2 linked regions of the Nodosilinea sp. FACHB-141 genome follow. The protein of the gene in region 2 interacts with the protein of the main gene of each other region in a pairwise test. Links are inferred from orthologs where the notes say so. Each region holds a gene or a part of one and is shown on either strand. Other genes may lie near its edges.

What was found.
Region 1: the proteins of H6F59_RS23350 (region 2) and ftsZ interact in binary tests that used the Escherichia coli proteins (3 or more experiments, as listed by UniProt). The link is inferred for Nodosilinea sp. FACHB-141 from one-to-one orthologs.

What each region holds. Positions count from the first base shown.
Region 1 is NZ_JACJPP010000012.1:14,118-23,139, forward strand. The notes cover bases 2,688-5,562. They hold ftsZ (cell division protein FtsZ), read right to left. Parts: upstream 4,756-5,562; coding sequence 3,619-4,755; downstream 2,688-3,618. Other genes in these bases: thiD (bifunctional hydroxymethylpyrimidine kinase/phosphomethylpyrimidine kinase), read right to left, coding at 2,801-3,616; H6F59_RS12505 (cell division protein FtsQ/DivIB), read right to left, coding at 5,264-5,562. Outside these bases: H6F59_RS12470 (YifB family Mg chelatase-like AAA ATPase), read left to right, coding at 1-704; H6F59_RS12475 (HD domain-containing protein), read right to left, coding at 811-1,401; H6F59_RS12485 (phasin family protein), read left to right, coding at 1,735-2,106; H6F59_RS12490 (hypothetical protein), read left to right, coding at 2,111-2,641; more of H6F59_RS12505, read right to left, coding at 5,563-6,181; H6F59_RS12510 (hypothetical protein), read right to left, coding at 6,224-6,652; photosystem I reaction center subunit PsaK, read left to right, coding at 6,888-7,163; H6F59_RS12520 (glycosyltransferase family 2 protein), read right to left, coding at 7,727-8,746. UniProt on the Escherichia coli protein: Essential cell division protein that forms a contractile ring structure (Z ring) at the future cell division site. The regulation of the ring assembly controls the timing and the location of cell division.
Region 2 is NZ_JACJPP010000022.1:200,144-209,188, forward strand. The notes cover bases 1,920-4,817. They hold H6F59_RS23350 (rod shape-determining protein), read right to left. Parts: upstream 3,937-4,817; coding sequence 2,902-3,936; downstream 1,920-2,901. Other genes in these bases: mreD (rod shape-determining protein MreD), read right to left, coding at 1,920-2,047; mreC (rod shape-determining protein MreC), read right to left, coding at 2,044-2,868; H6F59_RS23355 (single-stranded DNA-binding protein), read left to right, coding at 4,262-4,621; H6F59_RS23360 (DUF2949 domain-containing protein), read right to left, coding at 4,658-4,817. Outside these bases: dtd (D-aminoacyl-tRNA deacylase), read left to right, coding at 1-112; H6F59_RS23330 (hypothetical protein), read right to left, coding at 118-315; H6F59_RS23335 (HAD family hydrolase), read left to right, coding at 589-1,323; more of mreD, read right to left, coding at 1,475-1,919; more of H6F59_RS23360, read right to left, coding at 4,818-4,864; large conductance mechanosensitive channel protein MscL, read right to left, coding at 4,968-5,396; H6F59_RS23370 (cyclic nucleotide-binding domain-containing protein), read left to right, coding at 5,651-6,022; H6F59_RS23375 (glucose-6-phosphate isomerase), read left to right, coding at 6,168-7,757; H6F59_RS23380 (hypothetical protein), read right to left, coding at 7,823-8,380; H6F59_RS23385 (Bax inhibitor-1 family protein), read left to right, coding at 8,670-9,045. UniProt on the Escherichia coli protein: Forms membrane-associated dynamic filaments that are essential for cell shape determination. Acts by regulating cell wall synthesis and cell elongation, and thus cell shape.

The sequences.
Region 1 (9,022 bases), on a different replicon or contig from region 2:
ATTCTGCCTCCGGACCATCCCTGGTTGGCGGTGGCAGCTACCCCAAGCCGGGAGAAATCTCTCTGGCCCACCGAGGGATCCTTTTTCTCGATGAGCTGACGGAATTTAAGCGCGATGTGCTGGAATATCTGCGCCAACCCCTCGAAGACGGCTACGTCACCATTACTCGCACCCGCCAATCTGTCGTTTTCCCGGCTCAGTTCACCCTGATCGCCAGCACCAATCCCTGCCCCTGTGGCTTCTACGGTGACTCGGTGCAACCCTGTACCTGTAGCCCCCGCAGCCGCGAAAACTACTGGTCGCGCCTCTCAGGTCCCCTAATGGATCGGATCGATTTGCAGGTGGTGGTCAGCCGCATCAAGCCCGAAGAGATGACCCAGCACCAGCCAGGGGAAGCGTCGGAACCAGTACGCGATCGCGTACTGGCTGCCCGCCAGCGCGCCCACGATCGCTTCAAAACCGAGCCTGGTCTGCAATGCAACGCCGATATGCAGAGCCGCCACCTAAAGCACTGGTGCCCGCTGGATAATACCAGTAAAACACTGCTAGAAGGAGCTGTACGCCAGCTAGGGCTGTCAGCCCGCGCCATGGATCGCATCCTCAAAGTCGGCCGCACCATCGCTGATTTGGATGGCGCTGAGGATCTGCAAACCCACCACATCGCCGAGGCGATTCAATACCGCACCATCGATCGCATGCAGTGAACAATGAAGCCACCCACGGCGACTGCGCCAATCTCGGCGACAAGCTCGTTACTGCCTTAACTAATCATCGGTAGGGTAGATAAATCTGTTCTGCATCTGGCATCTTTCAAGCTGTCAAATACCCCTTCGCTACGGACTCTTCAATCACCTCCAGTACAAAGGGCCACAGTTCTGGAGCACCTTTTTCCACTGGAGCCATACGCCTCATCACCTGGGAGCGGCTGATGCCGTGCTGCTTCCAGGTGCCGCCTTGGGTTTGCCAATTGTGCAGCAGGGGTTGGATGCGATCCAGCGAGGCGGCAAAGCGAGCGGTGGGGGTGGCCTGGGCTTCAAACTCGTCCCAGATTTGGCGGAGGTCTTGGGCGATCGCCCCTGGGAGCAGGCCAAAGATGCGATCGGCCGCCCGTTGCTCGCGATCGGCCTTGTCGTCATGCCCCGCCGCGTCGTAGCAGAAGGTGTCGCCCGCATCAATTTCCACCAGATCGTGAATTAGCACCTGGTGAATTGCCCGCTGCATATCCACCTCAGCAGGGGCGTATTCTGCCAGCACCAAGGCCATCATCGCCAGGTGCCAGGAATGCTCGGCGCTGTTCTCACGGCGGGAGGCATCCATCAGTTGGGTTTGGCGCAAAACCTGCTTGAGCTGGTCGATCTCGACCACGAAGGCGATTTGTTGCTGGAGTCGTTGGTTGGTCATGAAGGCAAGTGTTATAATGAAGATGACTCGGACCCATGCGGTCGCAACGCCCAAATCATGTCAGGACCGGAAGGTAGCAGCATTACGGGATGCTTGTGACAGGCGTGGACTCCGGGTCTTTTAATTTGGCGCTTAAGTAGGACTTCGCTACACCATTTAAGCGGCTAGAGTAACGTAAGATTTCTGACTATCCTCATTTTTGCTAGTTTTGCTTAGCCTGGGGCTAGGGGGTGGGGTTTTCCGCCTTAGACAGCGTGCCATTGCCCCTGGTCATTGGGCCAGCGTCTTCTCTAAGCTGGCAGTGTATACAGAGCAATGGGGAGGCTGCCAACTATGGCCGGTTTTGGAGATTTGGTGAAAAAGGCGTTCTACCTAGGGGTTGGGGTCGCTTCCTACGCCGGTGAGAAAGCGGGCGACACCCTCAAAGATTTGCGCGAGCAGACCCAGGGCATTGTCAATGAACTGGTGGCGCGGGGCGAGATTACGGCTGAGGAAGCCCAGCGCTTGGTAAATGAGATGGTCAACCGTGCCCAGGATGGGGCAACCTCACCCACCGAAAACCTACCGCAGCCCCGGCCCATTGAAATTTTGGATGACGACGCCCCTCTGTCTAACCCCACCGACGCCCAAACTGCTGCTTTGCGTGAGCAGGTGGCTACTCTGCGCCAAGAATTAGAAACTTTGAAACAAAAGTCGAGCAACTAGCCCTATGGATGACTGGTCTAAGCAATTGTTTGATGCCTTTGGCAATGCTGTGCAGGACTTTACTCAGCAGGTCTCTGAGGATACAGAGCGTTGGCTTGATAACCTGGTCGAACAGATAGCTAGTGCTTCTGACGCTCTGGTGCAGACGACGGATCAATGGGCTGAGCAGGTGCAAGAAGCCATTGACCCCGAAATCGATCGCATTGTAGTCGAGTTCAACCATGTAGTAGAGCCGTTTCGAGTTACGGTCAACGCTGAAATTGATGATGTAGCTGACGAACTCAACGAAATTTTAGGGCCGCTGTTGGCAGGACTATCAGGCATTGATCAGTGGTTTGAAGAGGTCTCAGGCCCCTTCAACAGTACTGTGGAACCCCTGCTGCAAAACTATCCGGTCTGTGTGGGCTGTCGTAATTTCTGCGGCCAGTCCTACGGCGGCAATACGCTGGTGTGCGCTATGCACCCCTTTGGCCCCGAAGAAGAACGTCAATGCTCTGACTGGGAATCGGTTTGGCCGCAACCGAAAGATCAGTAGGTTAGTAAGGCGGGGTTTGGGCTAACACCTGACTAAGTTAGGTGTTAGCAAGCTCTAGGGTTTAAGGTATACGTTTCATGGTCTGCCTTAAACCGAAGACCATGAACCCTAACCCTCACTAATCTGCCGCTGTTGACTTAGCAGACTACTAAGCCTTATCTACTGAGATATCAGAGGAAAGAAGTGACCAACAGGACCTTGCCCTTTACCGATCGCGAGGGCGTGCTTGAGGGCGTTGGTGACGTAGTTTTTGGCGTCTTTAACGGCGGTCAGTGGGTCTTTGCCCAGGGCCAGGTTGGCGGCGATCGCCGCCGATAGCGTGCAGCCGGTGCCGTGGGTATGTTTTGTTTCTACGACCTCAGCCTCTAAAATCACCACCTCGCTGCCGTCAAACCAGACATCGGTACTGCGCAGAGCATCCATCATGCCACCTCCTTTTACCAAAACGGCTTGAGGGCCAAGCTGGTAGATCTGGCGGGCTGCTGCCTCCATATCGGCCAGGGTAGTGATAGCTAAACCACTGAGCAACTGCGCTTCATAGCGGTTTGGGGTCAGAACGCGAGCTTGGGGTATCAGGTGGCGGGTCAGGGTAGCGATCGCATCGTCGTCAATTAGCTGCGCGCCCGTGCGTGACACCATCACCGGATCCACAACTACCGGAGTTGTGTCGGGCAACGCTTTCAACGCTAATGCGACTGCTTGAATAATCTCCTGGTTGAGCAGCATGCCGGTTTTGACTGCCTGCACGGCAATGTCGCTGGTCACTGCTTCAATCTGGGCTACCACAGCTTCGGGCGGTAGGGCATCAACCCGCATGACCCCCACAGTATTTTGAGCGGTTACGCAGGTCAGGGCACTGGTGCCGTGGACCAGGTGAAAGGCAAAGGTGCGCAGGTCGGCCTGAATGCCAGCCCCACCACCGCTGTCAGAACCGGCAACGGTCAGAGCCGCAGGCCAAGTAGGCGTCATTGTCATAGCTAGCGGTTGCCGTTAGGCCGCCGCCGCTGCAGAAACTCGGGGATATCTAATCCGGCCCCCAAACCGCCGCCACCACTGTTGGCAGGAGGAGTGGCGGGCGGCGGCGTGGCCAGGGTGCGCTTAAAGGGCGTAACGCGGGCTACCTCAATTTCGGGCTGGGCCCCGGCACGGGTGTTAAAGCCGGTAGCAATCACCGTGATGCAGACTTCGCCCTGCATGCGCTCGTCGATGACCGCACCAAAGATGATATTGGCGTTGGGATCGACCCCTTCGTAGATAATCTCGGCGGCGGCGTTGACTTCGTGGAGGGTCAGATCGGACCCGCCGGTGATGTTGAATACGGCTCCGGAAGCACCGTCGATGGACGACTCTAGCAGGGGAGAAGAGATCGCCGCGATCGCGGCTTCCCGCGCCCGTGACTTGCCTGAACCCATGCCAATGCCCATCAGGGCCGTGCCCGCGTCGGCCATAATGGCCCGCACATCAGCAAAGTCAACATTAACTAAACCGGGGATCGTAATAATGTCGGAGATGCCTTGCACGCCCTGGCGCAGAATGTCGTCGGCAGTGCGAAAGGCTTCCTGCACCGGGGTCTGCTCAGAGATGACGGATAGCAGCTTGTCGTTGGGGATAATAATCAGCGTGTCGACCCGACCTTGAAGGGCAGCAATGCCCTCATCGGCCTGGTTCATGCGACGGCGTCCCTCAAAGGTGAAGGGGCGAGTGACCACGCCAACGGTCAGCGCTCCGGCTTCCTTAGCTACCTCGGCCACAATGGGCGCCGCCCCTGTGCCCGTACCGCCCCCCATGCCGGCGGTGATAAACACCAGGTCAGACTCTTCTAGAGCTGCGGAAATTTCTTCCCGAGATTCTTCGGCCGCCTTTTGGCCAATAGCAGGGTTACCCCCAGCGCCGAGCCCACGGGTCAACTTTTGACCGATGTGCAGGCTGTTGGTCTGAGTGGTGTTGTCGAGGGCCTGGGCATCGGTGTTGATGGACCAAAATTCAATCCCCGACAGGCCGCTGCTAATCATGCGGTTGACGGCGTTACAGCCGCCACCGCCGACCCCAATTACCTTGATGCGGGCGACGCTGCTGGGCAAAGCCGTGTTTTTGGTGTACGTTTCTCCGGGCATAGCTCTGGCATTGTGGGGTTGACTGGAGTTAAGCTCGCCGTGGCTAAACGGGTTAGACGGGCCAGCGAAGGCGGTCACAGCATCGGCCGCCGGAACCAGGTCAGAGGTTGCAGTCTCAGCCTGATGAGTCGAGTAAGACTCGTAGTCAGCGTTGCTGTGGCCAGCACCATTGCCGTGGGGGTTGTCGGGGGTCATAGAGTTGAAGGCCGTAGACAATATAGTAATTACCCGTACTAGATAACCGAAGATAACATCTAAGCCCTAAAGATCTAAACCCTGGCTGATGCTAGACAACTATAGAGTACTTCATTGGAAAAAACCAAACTGCCTTGGCAAGTCTTAAACTACTTGATTTAACCATTGAAATCAGAAAAATGAGCCCCTTTGCGTCAATAGCTTCATCCTTTATATATCTCTATTCAGACGCAGGATGCATATCTATTTGGATGCAGGATGCATATCTATTCAAATGCAGTAGCGTTCTAGGAAACTAGGTATCCTCAGCGGTTTATGGACTAGCGTCAGAGTCTGTCTGCGCTGAGCTTGCCTTTGGATCGGCGGTGTCGACTACGGCGATCGAGGGCGCGTCGGGGTTGCTGAGGTCGATGCGGGCTACCTCAGACTCGGACAGTTGGCCGGGCAGATTGCGCATTCTATCGAGGGTGGCCAGCTGCTGCTCTAGCTCTGGGCTATAAGGGCCTAGGTAGACCGTGCCCAGGGCCGTCTCAAGCACTAGGTTGTTGGGATCGTGCCAGTCAATTTCGGTAATGGCTACTGGGCTGCCGACGATGGTTTCATAGATCTGCGGCCAGTAGCGTTGGTAGTGGGGCTGAATGCCTCGCAGCTGGAGAGTGGGCAGCTGCGGTGAGGCGCTACCCAAACCAAAGCTGGCTAGGGGCATCCAGGCTCCGTGGGCGTCGAGAAACCCGGCCTGAAGATACTGAGTGTCGCTACCGTCGGCTTTGCCTACGGGCAGCACCACCGCTACGGGCACCCGCTCCTGCACCTTGACGTTGAGGCGCGGTGGTAAGAGCTGACGGGTGACTTCTGCGGTAGTAATGGGGGCGCGATCGCGCAGTTGTCGGGCCAGCACCTCTGGCTCCACCTTCATCAAAGGCTGAGGGTAGGTCAGCGGCATTAGGCTTTGCACCATCTCGTCGCTGAGCAGTTCGTTGCCCGTCACGTTAATTTGAGCGGGACTGTTAATCAGCCATACCGGACGCGTAGCCCCCCAAAAAATGGCGGCTGTCAGCCCCGAAAGCGCCCAAAATCGCCAGAGTGCCTGGCTAATCGAAACACGCCGCCGGCGGCGGAGGCTTTTTCGCCGGGTCTTGAGTTCATCACGAGACAGGGAGGAAACACGGGTCATGGCATCGAGGGTGGGGGCTAAGAAGCCCGGCGATCGGATCTGCCGCAAACGGCTCAAGGGTTAGAAAGGGCTCAAACCCCCGCTAATGCCCAGCTGCCGTTAAGCTGATGCCGATTTTAGCGCCTGAAGAGATTGATGCAACGCTTTTTCCCAGCGGCGGGCTAAATCGCCGTCAGTAAAGGGAATCCGGTAGGTTTCGCCGCTGGCGGTTGCCAGAGCTAGCTCTACTGATTTACCTGTGGGGCTAGCCTGGTCGACGGGCACCGTTGCTCCATTGATTTCGAGTTGGAGGGTGGTCACCTGGTGTAGTGACAGCGTGGTCAGGTCAATAGGTCCTTGGCGGGTGGGGCGGCCCCAGGTGAGCTCATCGCCCCGCTGCCCTAGCATCGAGCGAATGTCATATTTGCTGCGATCGAACTCGGTAGCCCACGCTTCGTAAGCCTGCACCTTTTGAAACTCGTGCCAGCCCGCCCAGGCTAAGCCAATAAATACCGCCAGCAGGGGCAGCCACAGAAGTCCTCGTTCCATAAAATTGTGTTTACCTCGCGGGTTAGCAGACGGTCCAACAGACCTGGGGTGAGGCCTGCGAGAAGAACCAGGGCATGGGAAAGCAAAAGTTAGCGCAGTGACTTTCAGCAATTCTCCCGGCTCAACCTAAGCACCTGTCCTATAAATTGTAAAGTCTTGCAACAGCTGCTGACAGAACTTCCTGGCTCCATGAAAAAGTGGGCCTAGGCAATTGATTTGCCGTTCCACTGCATTTATGGAGGCTGGTACATTGGCATTCCTACCAATTTTAGCTGCGGTTCCGCATACGCCCGACTGGAGCCCTAAGGTGGCCGTCGTGATGATTCTCTGTAATATTTTGGCCCTTGTCATTGGCAGACTCAGGATTAAATACCCTAGCGCACCGCCGGCAATGCCCGGCGGTGCGCTGTTTGGCAACCTTGGCCTGCCGGCAGTGCTGGCCAGCGCCAGCTTTGGCCATCTGATTGGAACCGGGGTAATTTTGGGCCTGGCGAACCTGGGTGTTCTCTAGGCCAGCTTGAGCTAGCTCTTTATATCCCCAGGAAGGTTAGAACAACGTTTCTGGGGATTTGTTTTAGGGCTAGGCAAGCTCACTGTGGGCAATGACAGAGAGATTTAGAGGTCAGTGCAAAGAGTGCGATCGCCCTCGGCAACCTTGCACTTGGTGCGCAGGTAGTCGACCTAGGTGCAACCGCTGCCAGAAGCCGGGTCGGATCGTCTGCCGTAGCAATTCCCTGGGATCGCTACATGCCGGTTCAAAGGCGCTGGTTAGGCATCGGTCTCTAGGCTCTTCTGGCGTCCTGCCCGAGTGTGGTGGGCTGTTCTAGAGGCTGAGGGTCGGTGTCACGAGCCTGGACGTCGATGTCAAGGTAGCGAATGGATTTGAGATACCAGAAGGCTACTGCCAGGGGCAGCACATAGCGAGCCCATGGTTAGGTTAGTAACTCCAATAAGATCTCAGCGGCTCGATTTTGATCTGCTCTAGGATGCGGCGCGATCGCACCAGTGAAAGCAGTAGGCCCCCCAACCAAATTTGGGGGGCCTACACTGATCAAAATTGGAAGAGATGGCTGGCTAGTCGGCTAGGGTAGAAAATTGCCGAAACCGATAGGTTGCGAAACTGTAGGCGAAGGCGGCACCGCCATAGAGAAAATAGAACCAGTGCCAAGGGATGACCCGCAGGGCAAAGAGCGGCCCGCGCTTGTACCAAAAGAAGCGATAAACCCGCTGATTGATGACCAGCAACCCGAGCATAATAGCGATCGCAACAATCCACAAAAAGGGCTCAATTACTCCGCCCAGCAGGCACCCTAGCGCCGCAAAGCTAAGCACCACACTCAGTCGGCTAGTGCGGTCTAGGTTGAGGTCATTCGTCGGCTGCCCCTGGCTAAGAATTAGCTCAGCCCAGGGCAGGGCGCGGTAGAAAATTTCGGCCCGCAGCAGTGAAACGGGCTCCCAGCATTTCAGGTGCTTGACCTGAATGTGCTTGCACAGGCGAATGGTGTAGCCCGCCCGCCGCAGCCGGTAGCCCAGTTCAATATCTTCGACACAGGGCTTGACATAGCGCTCGTCAAACCCGCCCACAGCATGAAATGCCTCGGCGCGAATGGCTCCGCAGGCCCCCCAAAAGGTCGAAGCCTTTTCGGACGACACCTGGTGGGTGTAGTGGTGAAGCAGGTTTTTATACTGCGACAGGAAATTAGAGGCCCCCGGCTGGTCATCGTAGGAGCCAATCAGCGCTGCCAGGTTAACGTCTTTTTGAAAGGCAATTTCGACGTTGAGAATGGTGTCTTGACCAACGGTGACATCGGCATCGATAAAGAACAGAATGTCTCCCTGAGCCATAGCCGCCCCTCGGTTGCGGGCGCGGGCTGGTCCACCTGCCGAGTCGTAGCGAAATACCTTAGCCCCAAACGCTTTGGCCACTTCCCATGAACCGTCGGTGTCGCCGTCGGCAACTACAATCACCTCGTCAGGCTGCCGACCCGATTGTCTCAGGCTATCGAGGCAGCGGCGGAAGCTTTCACCACCGTTATACACAGGGATAATGATAGAAATATTGGGTCTTGATGCATGACCTGGGCTAAAACTCATGAACCAATTATGCCTAAGAATAAGTGCTGAGCTCTGCGAAAAATATGACTACGTAGGGAATTAACCGCCAACTTTTCTCGAAGTAGAGCATCTCTGAGAAAGAGTAAATGTCTTTGGTGATGTCTCGAGCGACTTCGGGAAGGTCTAAGAAATCTATTTTATGGAGCTTTCAGTAAATTAAAGCACTTCATGGTGGGAAAACCATCACAGTCATTTTGCAGGAATCATGAAAAAATTTGCCTCTTCATGATTTTCTTGTAATGCCTTCTACGAAGG
Region 2 (9,045 bases):
TAGAACCAGCGAGCTGCGGGTAGAGACCGGCCAATTTGGCGCGATGATGCAAGTCGAAATTCACAACGACGGGCCTGTCACCTTGGTTGTAGAACGGGACGCTTCTGGGTAACAAACCTACGGACAAGTAACGCCTATGACCGAAGTCGAGGCGATCGCTAGCAACATCAGCGATACCTGGGCAATAATCAGCACCGACTTGGTCACTTCGGCGCGATCGCAGCTAATCAGTTGGGAACCACAAATACGCCCCTTACTTGCCCCGTTATCGCAATAGGCTCGATAAGAACGACAAAAATGGCTAAATCGTTTCAAAAATGCAAAAATTCCCTGTTTACAACTGTGAGGCTTTTTGTAAGCTGGCATCTCTACTCTCAGCATGAATCCTCTATCTGAAGCCGTGTGAAGGTTCCATGAGACCCTCTATGAATGAGAAGGCTACAATCTCGAGTTCGTGCAGTGGTCATTTTGCATTTAGGTTGCTAAAGTAAACGTACTTTGATTTTTGTAAAGAAATTATTAATAAAACTAATGTCGGATTTTGCTTAATGCGAGTTCGCCGCCAGCGGTGAGGAGTCTCTAAAGTCTATGTCTGCGATCACTCTTTTTTGCGATTTTGACGGCCCCATCGCCGATGTCTCTGAGCGTTATTACGCTACATATCGCCAGGGGCTAGATTGGGTGCAGGCAACTGCCCAAGCAGAGGGTAACCCTGTTACTATTCGCCATCTGTCAAAGTCACAGTTTTGGACCTTTAAGCAAAACCGGGTGCCCGACCGGCAGATCGCCCATTGGTCTGGGCTAGAGGGTGCAACTATCGATGCCTTTCTGGCGCAGGTCAGTCGCATCGTTAACCATGCAGCTCTGCTCGATCGCGATCGGGTGCAGCCCCAAGCTAGAGAAGCACTCGATTTACTGCGCCAGTGCGGGGTGCGAGTGGTGCTGGTCACCCTCCGTCCCCCCGATCAGGTAATGGACTTTCTAGACCAGCACGATCTCCGCTGGGCCGTCAGCGACCTCTACGGTATGCCCCAGCTAGAAGCCGCCTACAGCAACCAAGCGAATCATAAGGTGGAGCGGCTAGGGGCGGCGATCGCCACCCAACAACGCCAGGGCTACGACCTCCGTCAAAGCTGGATGGTTGGTGATACCGAAGCCGACATCATGGCTGGCCAGACCCTTGGCATAGAAACCGTTGCCGTTACCTGCGGCATTCGCAGCAGTAGCTATCTTCAGGGGTTTCGTCCCACCCATCTACTGCCCGATTTGTGGACAGCCTGCCAAAAACTTCAGCAGCGAGTCACTTTAGGCGGGTGTGCTTAGGCAATTTTCATCCAGGAACCTGTCCTAAACACCTAATAGTACGAATCGTCCAGGCCGCTAAGGCAGCCTGGACGATTCGAGATTGATTAAGGCAGCTATTTGAAAAGATGGGGTGCTCAGAAATTGCGATCGCCTACTGCCTATCTACCCTCTAAGGCTCAGCGACGTAGCGCTCCCACCAGTGGTTGAGGGGATAGTAAAGCGCTGGAGCCCATAGACTACTCAAAATAGCTGAGCTCAGCGCTACCCGCTGGTGATATATCCAGATTCTGCCCAGGGGTGGGTAAAGCGAATTGGCCGATAAAAGCTGATCAAAACTAATTTGCAGCGCCAACACCGTTTCTGCAATGACCGCCATCGCAAATACAATCAGCGCCACCGACACAATGTCTTCCTGGAGGTAGCGCTGCTTTTGCAGCCTTGCCGTTAGTACGCCAACCACAATCAAGCTAAGGGTGTGGGTTGGGTTAGGGGAGGTCATCGCATCCTGCAGCAGGCCCAGCACCAGCCCGGCTATAGCGGCCTCCCACTGGGTACGCTTGATGCTCCAGGCCACTACCCAGATTAGCAACCAGTGAGGGGCTACCCCCAGCAGTTCCATCCCCGGTATGCGACTGGGCAGCAGCAGGAGGCAGACCAGCACCGACGCTGCCGTGACTAGGCTATTGATCACCCAGGGCTGACGCCATAGGGGCAATGACGATGCTCTTACCCCTAGGGTCATGGCTGAGCTCCGTCGCCGCTTTCAGGGACAAGACCATTTTCGGGCGTTGCCCCCGGCAGCACGGGTAAATCCACCGTTTCTTGCGGTTCAAAGGGATGGATGATCGCCCACTCCAGGATCGATAGGGGCGACGATACCTGAATGACTGCTTCTGGAGCCGGGCTCTTGGTTAGATCGATGGATTCGATGCGTCCGATGGGGATGTCTTGGGGAAACAGGCGGCTGTAGGAGGAAGTAACAATTACGTCACCGGCTTTAACGTCGGGGAGTTTTTCAAAAAACTCCATGACCACTCGGTTGTTAGATTGCCCTCTCACCACCCCCATGGCCCGGCTGCGGCTGACCTTGGCCCCTACCCGGCTAGTGGGGTCACTGATTAACAACACCCGTGAAGTGCTGGGAGACACCGCTACTACCCGGCCAATCAACCCGCCTGGGCCGGTCACTATATGCCCAGTTGCTACATCGTTACGGCTGCCCCGGTTGAGAACAACGTGCTGCCACCAGTGGTCAGCTCCGCGTCCGATTACCGTTGCCCGCACCCCATCCAGGGGATTGGCAGCTTCATAGTCGTTCAGGGTTTGCAGAGACCGATTTTGGTTCTCTAGCTCCACAATGCGTTGCTGGAGCTCAAGGATATAGCTGTTTTCGAACTGCTGCTCTCGGCTCATGCCCGGCTGTAGAGGCCGGGTTAACCAGTGATAGGTTTCGTAAATAACGGCACCATCATTGGCCCGCATTAGCCAAGCGGAGGAAATGGCCAGGGTAACCATTCCCGCTTTGAGGGCATTACGTGTCCACCAGCGGCGTAGAGCAAACATAGGTTCTGGGTAGATGATGACTCTGGAGATGCCCTACAGGCTCGATCGCCCGCTGAAAACTCGGCCCATTTGGCTAAAGTTCTCTAGTACTCGCCCAGTGCCCAGCACCACACAACTCAGAGGATCGGCCGCCACGTGCACTAATATGCCGGTTTCGTGGCTAATTAAGGTGTCTAACCCTTTGAGCAATGCCCCACCGCCAGCCAGCATGATGCCGCGATCGATGATGTCAGCAGCAAGTTCAGGTGGAGTGCGCTCTAGGGTGCGCTTAACAGCTTCGACGATAACCGAAAGCGGCTCAGCCATGCTCTCGCGAATTTCGGCACTCTTGACCGTTACGGTGCGGGGCAAACCAGACAGCAGGTGTAGACCCCGCACATCCATAGCAATCTCGTGGTCATCGGGGTTGGGGTAGGCTGACCCAATAGTGATTTTGATTTCTTCGGCAGTGCGTTCCCCAACTACGAGGTTGTGCACCTTCTTCATGTAGCTGGAGATGGCTTCGCTAAGTTCGTCTCCGGCTACGCGCACTGACTCGCTCAGCACGGTGCCTTGCAAGCTCAGCACGGCTACCTCTGTGGTGCCACCGCCAATATCCACAATCATGTTGCCGGTGGGTTCGGCGACGGGTAGACCTGCCCCTATGGCAGCGGCCACCGGCTCGTCAATTAGGTATACGGTGCGGGCTCCAGCCTGCTGGGCGGCATCCATAACCGCGCGCCGTTCAACCCCCGTAACTCCGCTGGGAATGCCGATCACGATGCGCGGCGATACTAGGGTGCGGCCCTCGTGCACCTGACGAATAAAGTGCTTAAGCATTAGCTCGGCGGTGTCGAAGTCGGCGATGACACCGTCTCGCAGCGGGCGCAGGGCCACGACGTTGCCAGGGGTACGACCCAGCATGCGCTTAGCTTCTTCCCCAACTGCCAGGGGTTTCTTTTCAACCTGGTCAATGGCCACTACGGAAGGCTCTTGCAGTACGACCCCCTTGCCGGAGACGTACACCAGAGTATTGGCCGTACCGAGGTCAATACCCATATCGCGAGAAAATCTGTCGAAGAAAGCCACAGGCAATAACGCCCCTACATCAAGAAAAGACAGTGAACTAATGCTAAGGCACACCCCTAGGGGCTGACGTTTACATCGAAGTGGATTCTATTACGTTTCGTATCAGTGCGTCTAGTAATCAAATATTTATCGGTAGGGGGAAAAGCCAAGGGGCATTTCTAAAGGCGTTAAACTGACTGAAGCAGTAGGCCCTAAACGCTGAGGGTGACCTCGCCAATATAAAAGATGCATAGCCTCCCCCATGACGGGATTGATCGCCGCAGTGTTCCTGACGGATGCTTGAGGTTTCGCCTACAATGCTGGAACAAGTGTTGGGCAATCAGCAATGACGATTAATGTGGTAACTCTGGTAGGCCGTGTGGGCACTGACCCAGAGGTGAAATATTTTGAGTCGGGTACGGTGGTGTGCAACTTGACCCTAGCGGTGCGGCGACGGTCGAGCCGAGACGATAAGCCTGACTGGTTTAACCTCGAACTATGGGGTAAAAACGCCGAGGTGGCGGCCAACTACGTGCGCAAGGGCAGTTTGATTGGTATAAGCGGTGCACTGAAGCTAGACCATTGGCAGGATCGCTCTAGCGGCACGGCACGTTCGAAGCCGGTTGTGCGAGTAGATCGCTTAGACTTGCTGGGCTCTCGCCGAGATAACGAGTCGTCCATGACCTACAGCGACGATGAATTTTAGGAGATTAACTCCTATTTCTAGTTAGATACCCAAGGCCTATGGAGCAGCAGGGCCAACTTCCTCAAGCCAGTCAAAGATTTGGCTGAGCTGATCGGTGCTGACCAAGCCGTATTGCCACAGTGCCATGGGCAGTAAGTTTGTGGCTTGCCCTGCCTTGCGCAATCCCATGGCGATCGCCTCAGAGGACACCGCTAGTTCGGTTTGAAGAAACTCGATGAGCTGCTTTTGGCGTTGGGATGGCATGGCAATCAGGGCAGATGCTGGTAGTTAGCCCTTACTATAGCGGCTCTGACTGAATACTGCCTCTGCCCTGAGAAATCCGATTTTTTGGGGGCGCGCTCTACCGTTAGGGGCGGCTTTCGAGATAAGTGGCGAGCCGAGTCAAGGTGTCGTTGAGCTTTTCTTCGATGGTGGGTTCTGCTGCTGCCTCAGCGTCATCTTTCCGCTTTAATTTCTCAAAGGCGCGGATCATCAAGAAGATCACAAACGATATCACCACAAAGTTGATGACAGCGGCGAGAAACAAACCGTATTTGATGCCGTTAGCAGAGAGGTTGGCAATATCCTCTACCCCTGCCGCCCGTAGCGCCGGATTCAGCAGAACAGGGGTGATGATGTCTTCGATAAACGAGGTGACCACAGCATTGAAAGCTGCGCCGATAATCACAGCGACAGCTAGGTCAATGACATTGCCGCGCATGAGAAACTCCTTAAAGTCTCTTGCGAAGCCGCCTGCGGAATTCACCGCCCGATCTCGAGTTTGTCTGTTGGCCATGTCTCCTCAATCCTTATTTTTAATTACGACCATATGGTATGCGACTAAAGCAATATCAGCGTTTCAAAGGCTCTATTTATGTTTGGAATGCTGAGACGGCAAAAACAGAGACTTAAAGTGCGGTTAACCTCCCAAGCTGACCGGGCTATAGAATGGCGGCAGCAATGGGGGAACTGCTGCACCCTGGTAGAATCCATCCAGAGCGAGAGCAGGGGCACTGATTTGAGGACAACCCCTGGGAGCGAAGCGAACCCATGCTGAAACCGATTCAAGTTGTTGAGCTGTTGATGACGACCCCTAGCCATCAAGACTTTGAGGCCGGGGACACAATCTTTGAGGCGGGTGCCTTAGGAAATTGCATGTACGGCATCATTCAAGGAGAGGTCGATCTGTGGGTTAGTGGCCACGTGTTTGAAACCATTTCTGCTGGCGACGTGTTTGGTGAAGGGGCGCTAGTGCAAATCCCCCATGTGCGAGCCTCTACGGCGGTAGCTAAAACCGACTGTCGGCTAGCTCTAGTGGATGAGGCTCACTTTAAGTTTTTAGTACAAGAGACGCCGCTGTTTGCCCTAGAGGTGATTCGTAGCCTCTCAAGCCGTCTACGGGCGGCCAAGGCGGTGGCTTAGGAGTGATGGATAGGGCGATCGCCTTCATGGTGCCTTGCCGAGACCAGGCTGTATGTTTAGCCACCCTTTTTGTAGCGGTGGCCGTCCTATCCTAAACTGCACCTCAGGACGTTAGTGAATACGGTTTAGACCGAGGAGTGACAGGATGGATGCAGCCGCCCTTTGGCAACGCTATAAAGACTGGCTCTACTACCACGAAGGTCTGGGCTTTTACCTAGATGTCAGCCGCATGGGTTTTGACGATGCCTTTGTCGCTGATATGCAACCCCGCTTTGCTAAAGCCTTTGCCGATATGGCCGCGCTGGAAGCTGGGGCGATCGCCAACCCCGACGAAAACCGCATGGTGGGTCATTACTGGCTGCGCGATGCCGACCTAGCCCCCACCCCCGAACTCAAACAAGATATTCTCGACACGTTAACCAGCATTGAGCAGTTCGCCAGCCAGGTGCGCACGGGCGGCATTTACCCCCCTGGTCAGGAACGTTTCACCGAGGTCCTCTCCATTGGCATTGGTGGTTCGGCTTTGGGGCCGCAGTTTGTAGCCCAGGCCCTAGGGCCAGACTTTCCACCCTTGGCGATTCACTTTATTGACAATACCGATCCCGAGGGCATCGATCGCATCCTTGCCCGACTGGAGGACAAATTGTCCACCACCCTAGTGATCGTTACCTCTAAATCGGGGGGCACCGCTGAAACCCGCAACGGTATGGTCGAAGTGCGCACTCGATTTGAGCAGCGGGGACTAAGCTTTCCTAAGCAGGCCGTCGCCATCACCGGGCGGGGCAGCAAGCTCGAAAACCAGGCCCTCAGCGAAGGCTGGCTGGCTACTTTCCCCATGCGTGACTGGGTGGGAGGCCGCACCTCTGAACTATCGGCGGTGGGGCTGCTACCTGCTGCTCTGCAAAACATTAGCATTCGCTCCATTCTCGGCGGTGCGCGCGAGATGGATGCGGCTACCCGTGTACCCGATCTGCGCCGCAACCCCGCTGCCCTGATTGCTCTGGCCTGGTATTACGCGGGCAACGGCAAAGGCGAAAAAGACATGGTGGTGCTGCCCTATAAGGACAGTCTGCTGCTGTTTAGCCGCTACCTGCAACAGCTGGTGATGGAATCCCTTGGTAAGGAAAAAGACCTAGACGGTAACTTGGTCTACCAGGGCATTGCCGTCTACGGCAACAAGGGCTCTACCGACCAGCATGCTTATGTGCAGCAATTGCGAGAGGGCGTGGCCAGCTTCTTCGTCACCTTTATTGAAGTACTGAAAGACCGGTCGGGTGATTCGGTGGAGATGGAGCCCGGTGCCACCAGCGGCGATTTTCTCTTTGGCTTCTTGCAGGGCACCCGCAAAGCCCTCTACGAAAATCAGCGCCAGTCCATCACCCTCACAATTCCTGAAGTCAATGCCCACACGGTAGGGGCTATGATCGCACTGTACGAGCGGGCAGTGGGCTTCTATGCCTCGCTGGTGAATATCAACGCCTACCACCAGCCGGGGGTTGAGGCGGGCAAGCTGGCTGCCGCCGGAGTGCTCGATCTACAGCAGGCTGTGGTAAATGCCCTGGCCCAAAGCTCAGAGCCGTTGACCCTGCGCGACCTAGCTGCTGCGGCTGGGGCACCCGATCAAGTGGAGACGATCTACGCGATCGCCCGCCACCTCCATGCCAACCAGCGCAGTCTGGCCATCCAGGGCAATCCTGGCCATCCCGACGCGATCAAGATCGCAGCGTTGAAATAACTCTAAGGGTTTGCAGAACTGAGGGCTAGCAGAGGTGAACGATCACCCCCGCTAGCCCTCAGCGTTTAGTCTGGAATCCACACATAGGGGCCGCCCGAGACCGTAACGCCTTCGGCTTTAGAAAAGCGAATCACCACTACCCGCGAGCTGTCGCGGCCCAGGTCGAGGTAGCCGCTGGCCCAAACCTCAGAACGCACCACGCCGGTAATTTCGAGGCGGTAGCCGCCGGGGGGCAGGTAGAGGGTTTCCTGGCGATCGAAATCGTGGGGGCGATATACCAGGCGGTTGTTTAAGTAAACTGCACCCCAGTCTTCACCGCGGGCATCAAACTCGATCCTGACCTGCTCGCTCTCTGGCTCAGGGTGGGGGTAAGGCAAAATAATGATCGATGGCTGGCGAAAAATGTTTGGCGACTGCCGAATGATCACCCGTCGGTTCGAGCGAATGATGCGGTCTGACTCAACGGTGGTGCCCTCTTGGGCCTGGGCGATCGGTGCGCAGGGTAGGGCGATCGCCACCGCTACTACCCAGAGGAGCCGCCACCAACGCCGAGTTAGTTGCTTAGGGACGGTTTTCAACCCCGGTCCTTTAAGAGACTTACTTTCATCCGCCTCAACCACCATCCCACCACTCCTTAACTCGCAGCCTCCAGTCCGATGGTAGTCGCCCCTGTTCTCAATCTAGAGAAGTCTGTGACTCTTAGCCAACCGGCGGCCTTTGGCGGGTAGATATCCACACCTCAAGGCTGCTCACCCAGTTCAGTAAAGTTGACTAAAATTTAGATAAGGAAAAACGGTTTGCCCAAACTTAGCGGCTAAGCTAGCTCTGAAGTTTGATTCAGCTTGTGCGATCGCCCTAACCGGGCACCTAAATCTATTTTGCCAAATCTATTTCGTCGTAGAGGATAGGGCTTTGAGTAATACCAGCAACTTTCGTGAAGCGATTAGCAAGGCCAAAGGGCAAACCCTGATTGGCCCCAACGTGATTAAAAATGCCCTGCCCTATGTAGGCGGCGGGCTGATTCTAACCGCTCTAGGTTCCTTTGGTGGCCTGAGCGTGATGGCCACCAACCCGGCCATCTTTATGCCCACCTTTTGGGTAGCGTTCGTTGCCCAGCTCGTGCTTTTCTTTGTGGCGATGAATGTCGCCTCTAAGGGCAACAACAGCACTGCCCTACCCCTGCTCGCCACCTATAGTTTGCTTACGGGCTACACCCTCAGCGGCCTGCTGGCCGTTGCCCTGGGTACGTCAGGAGTTGGTGTCACTGGCATCGGGTTTGCGGCGCTGT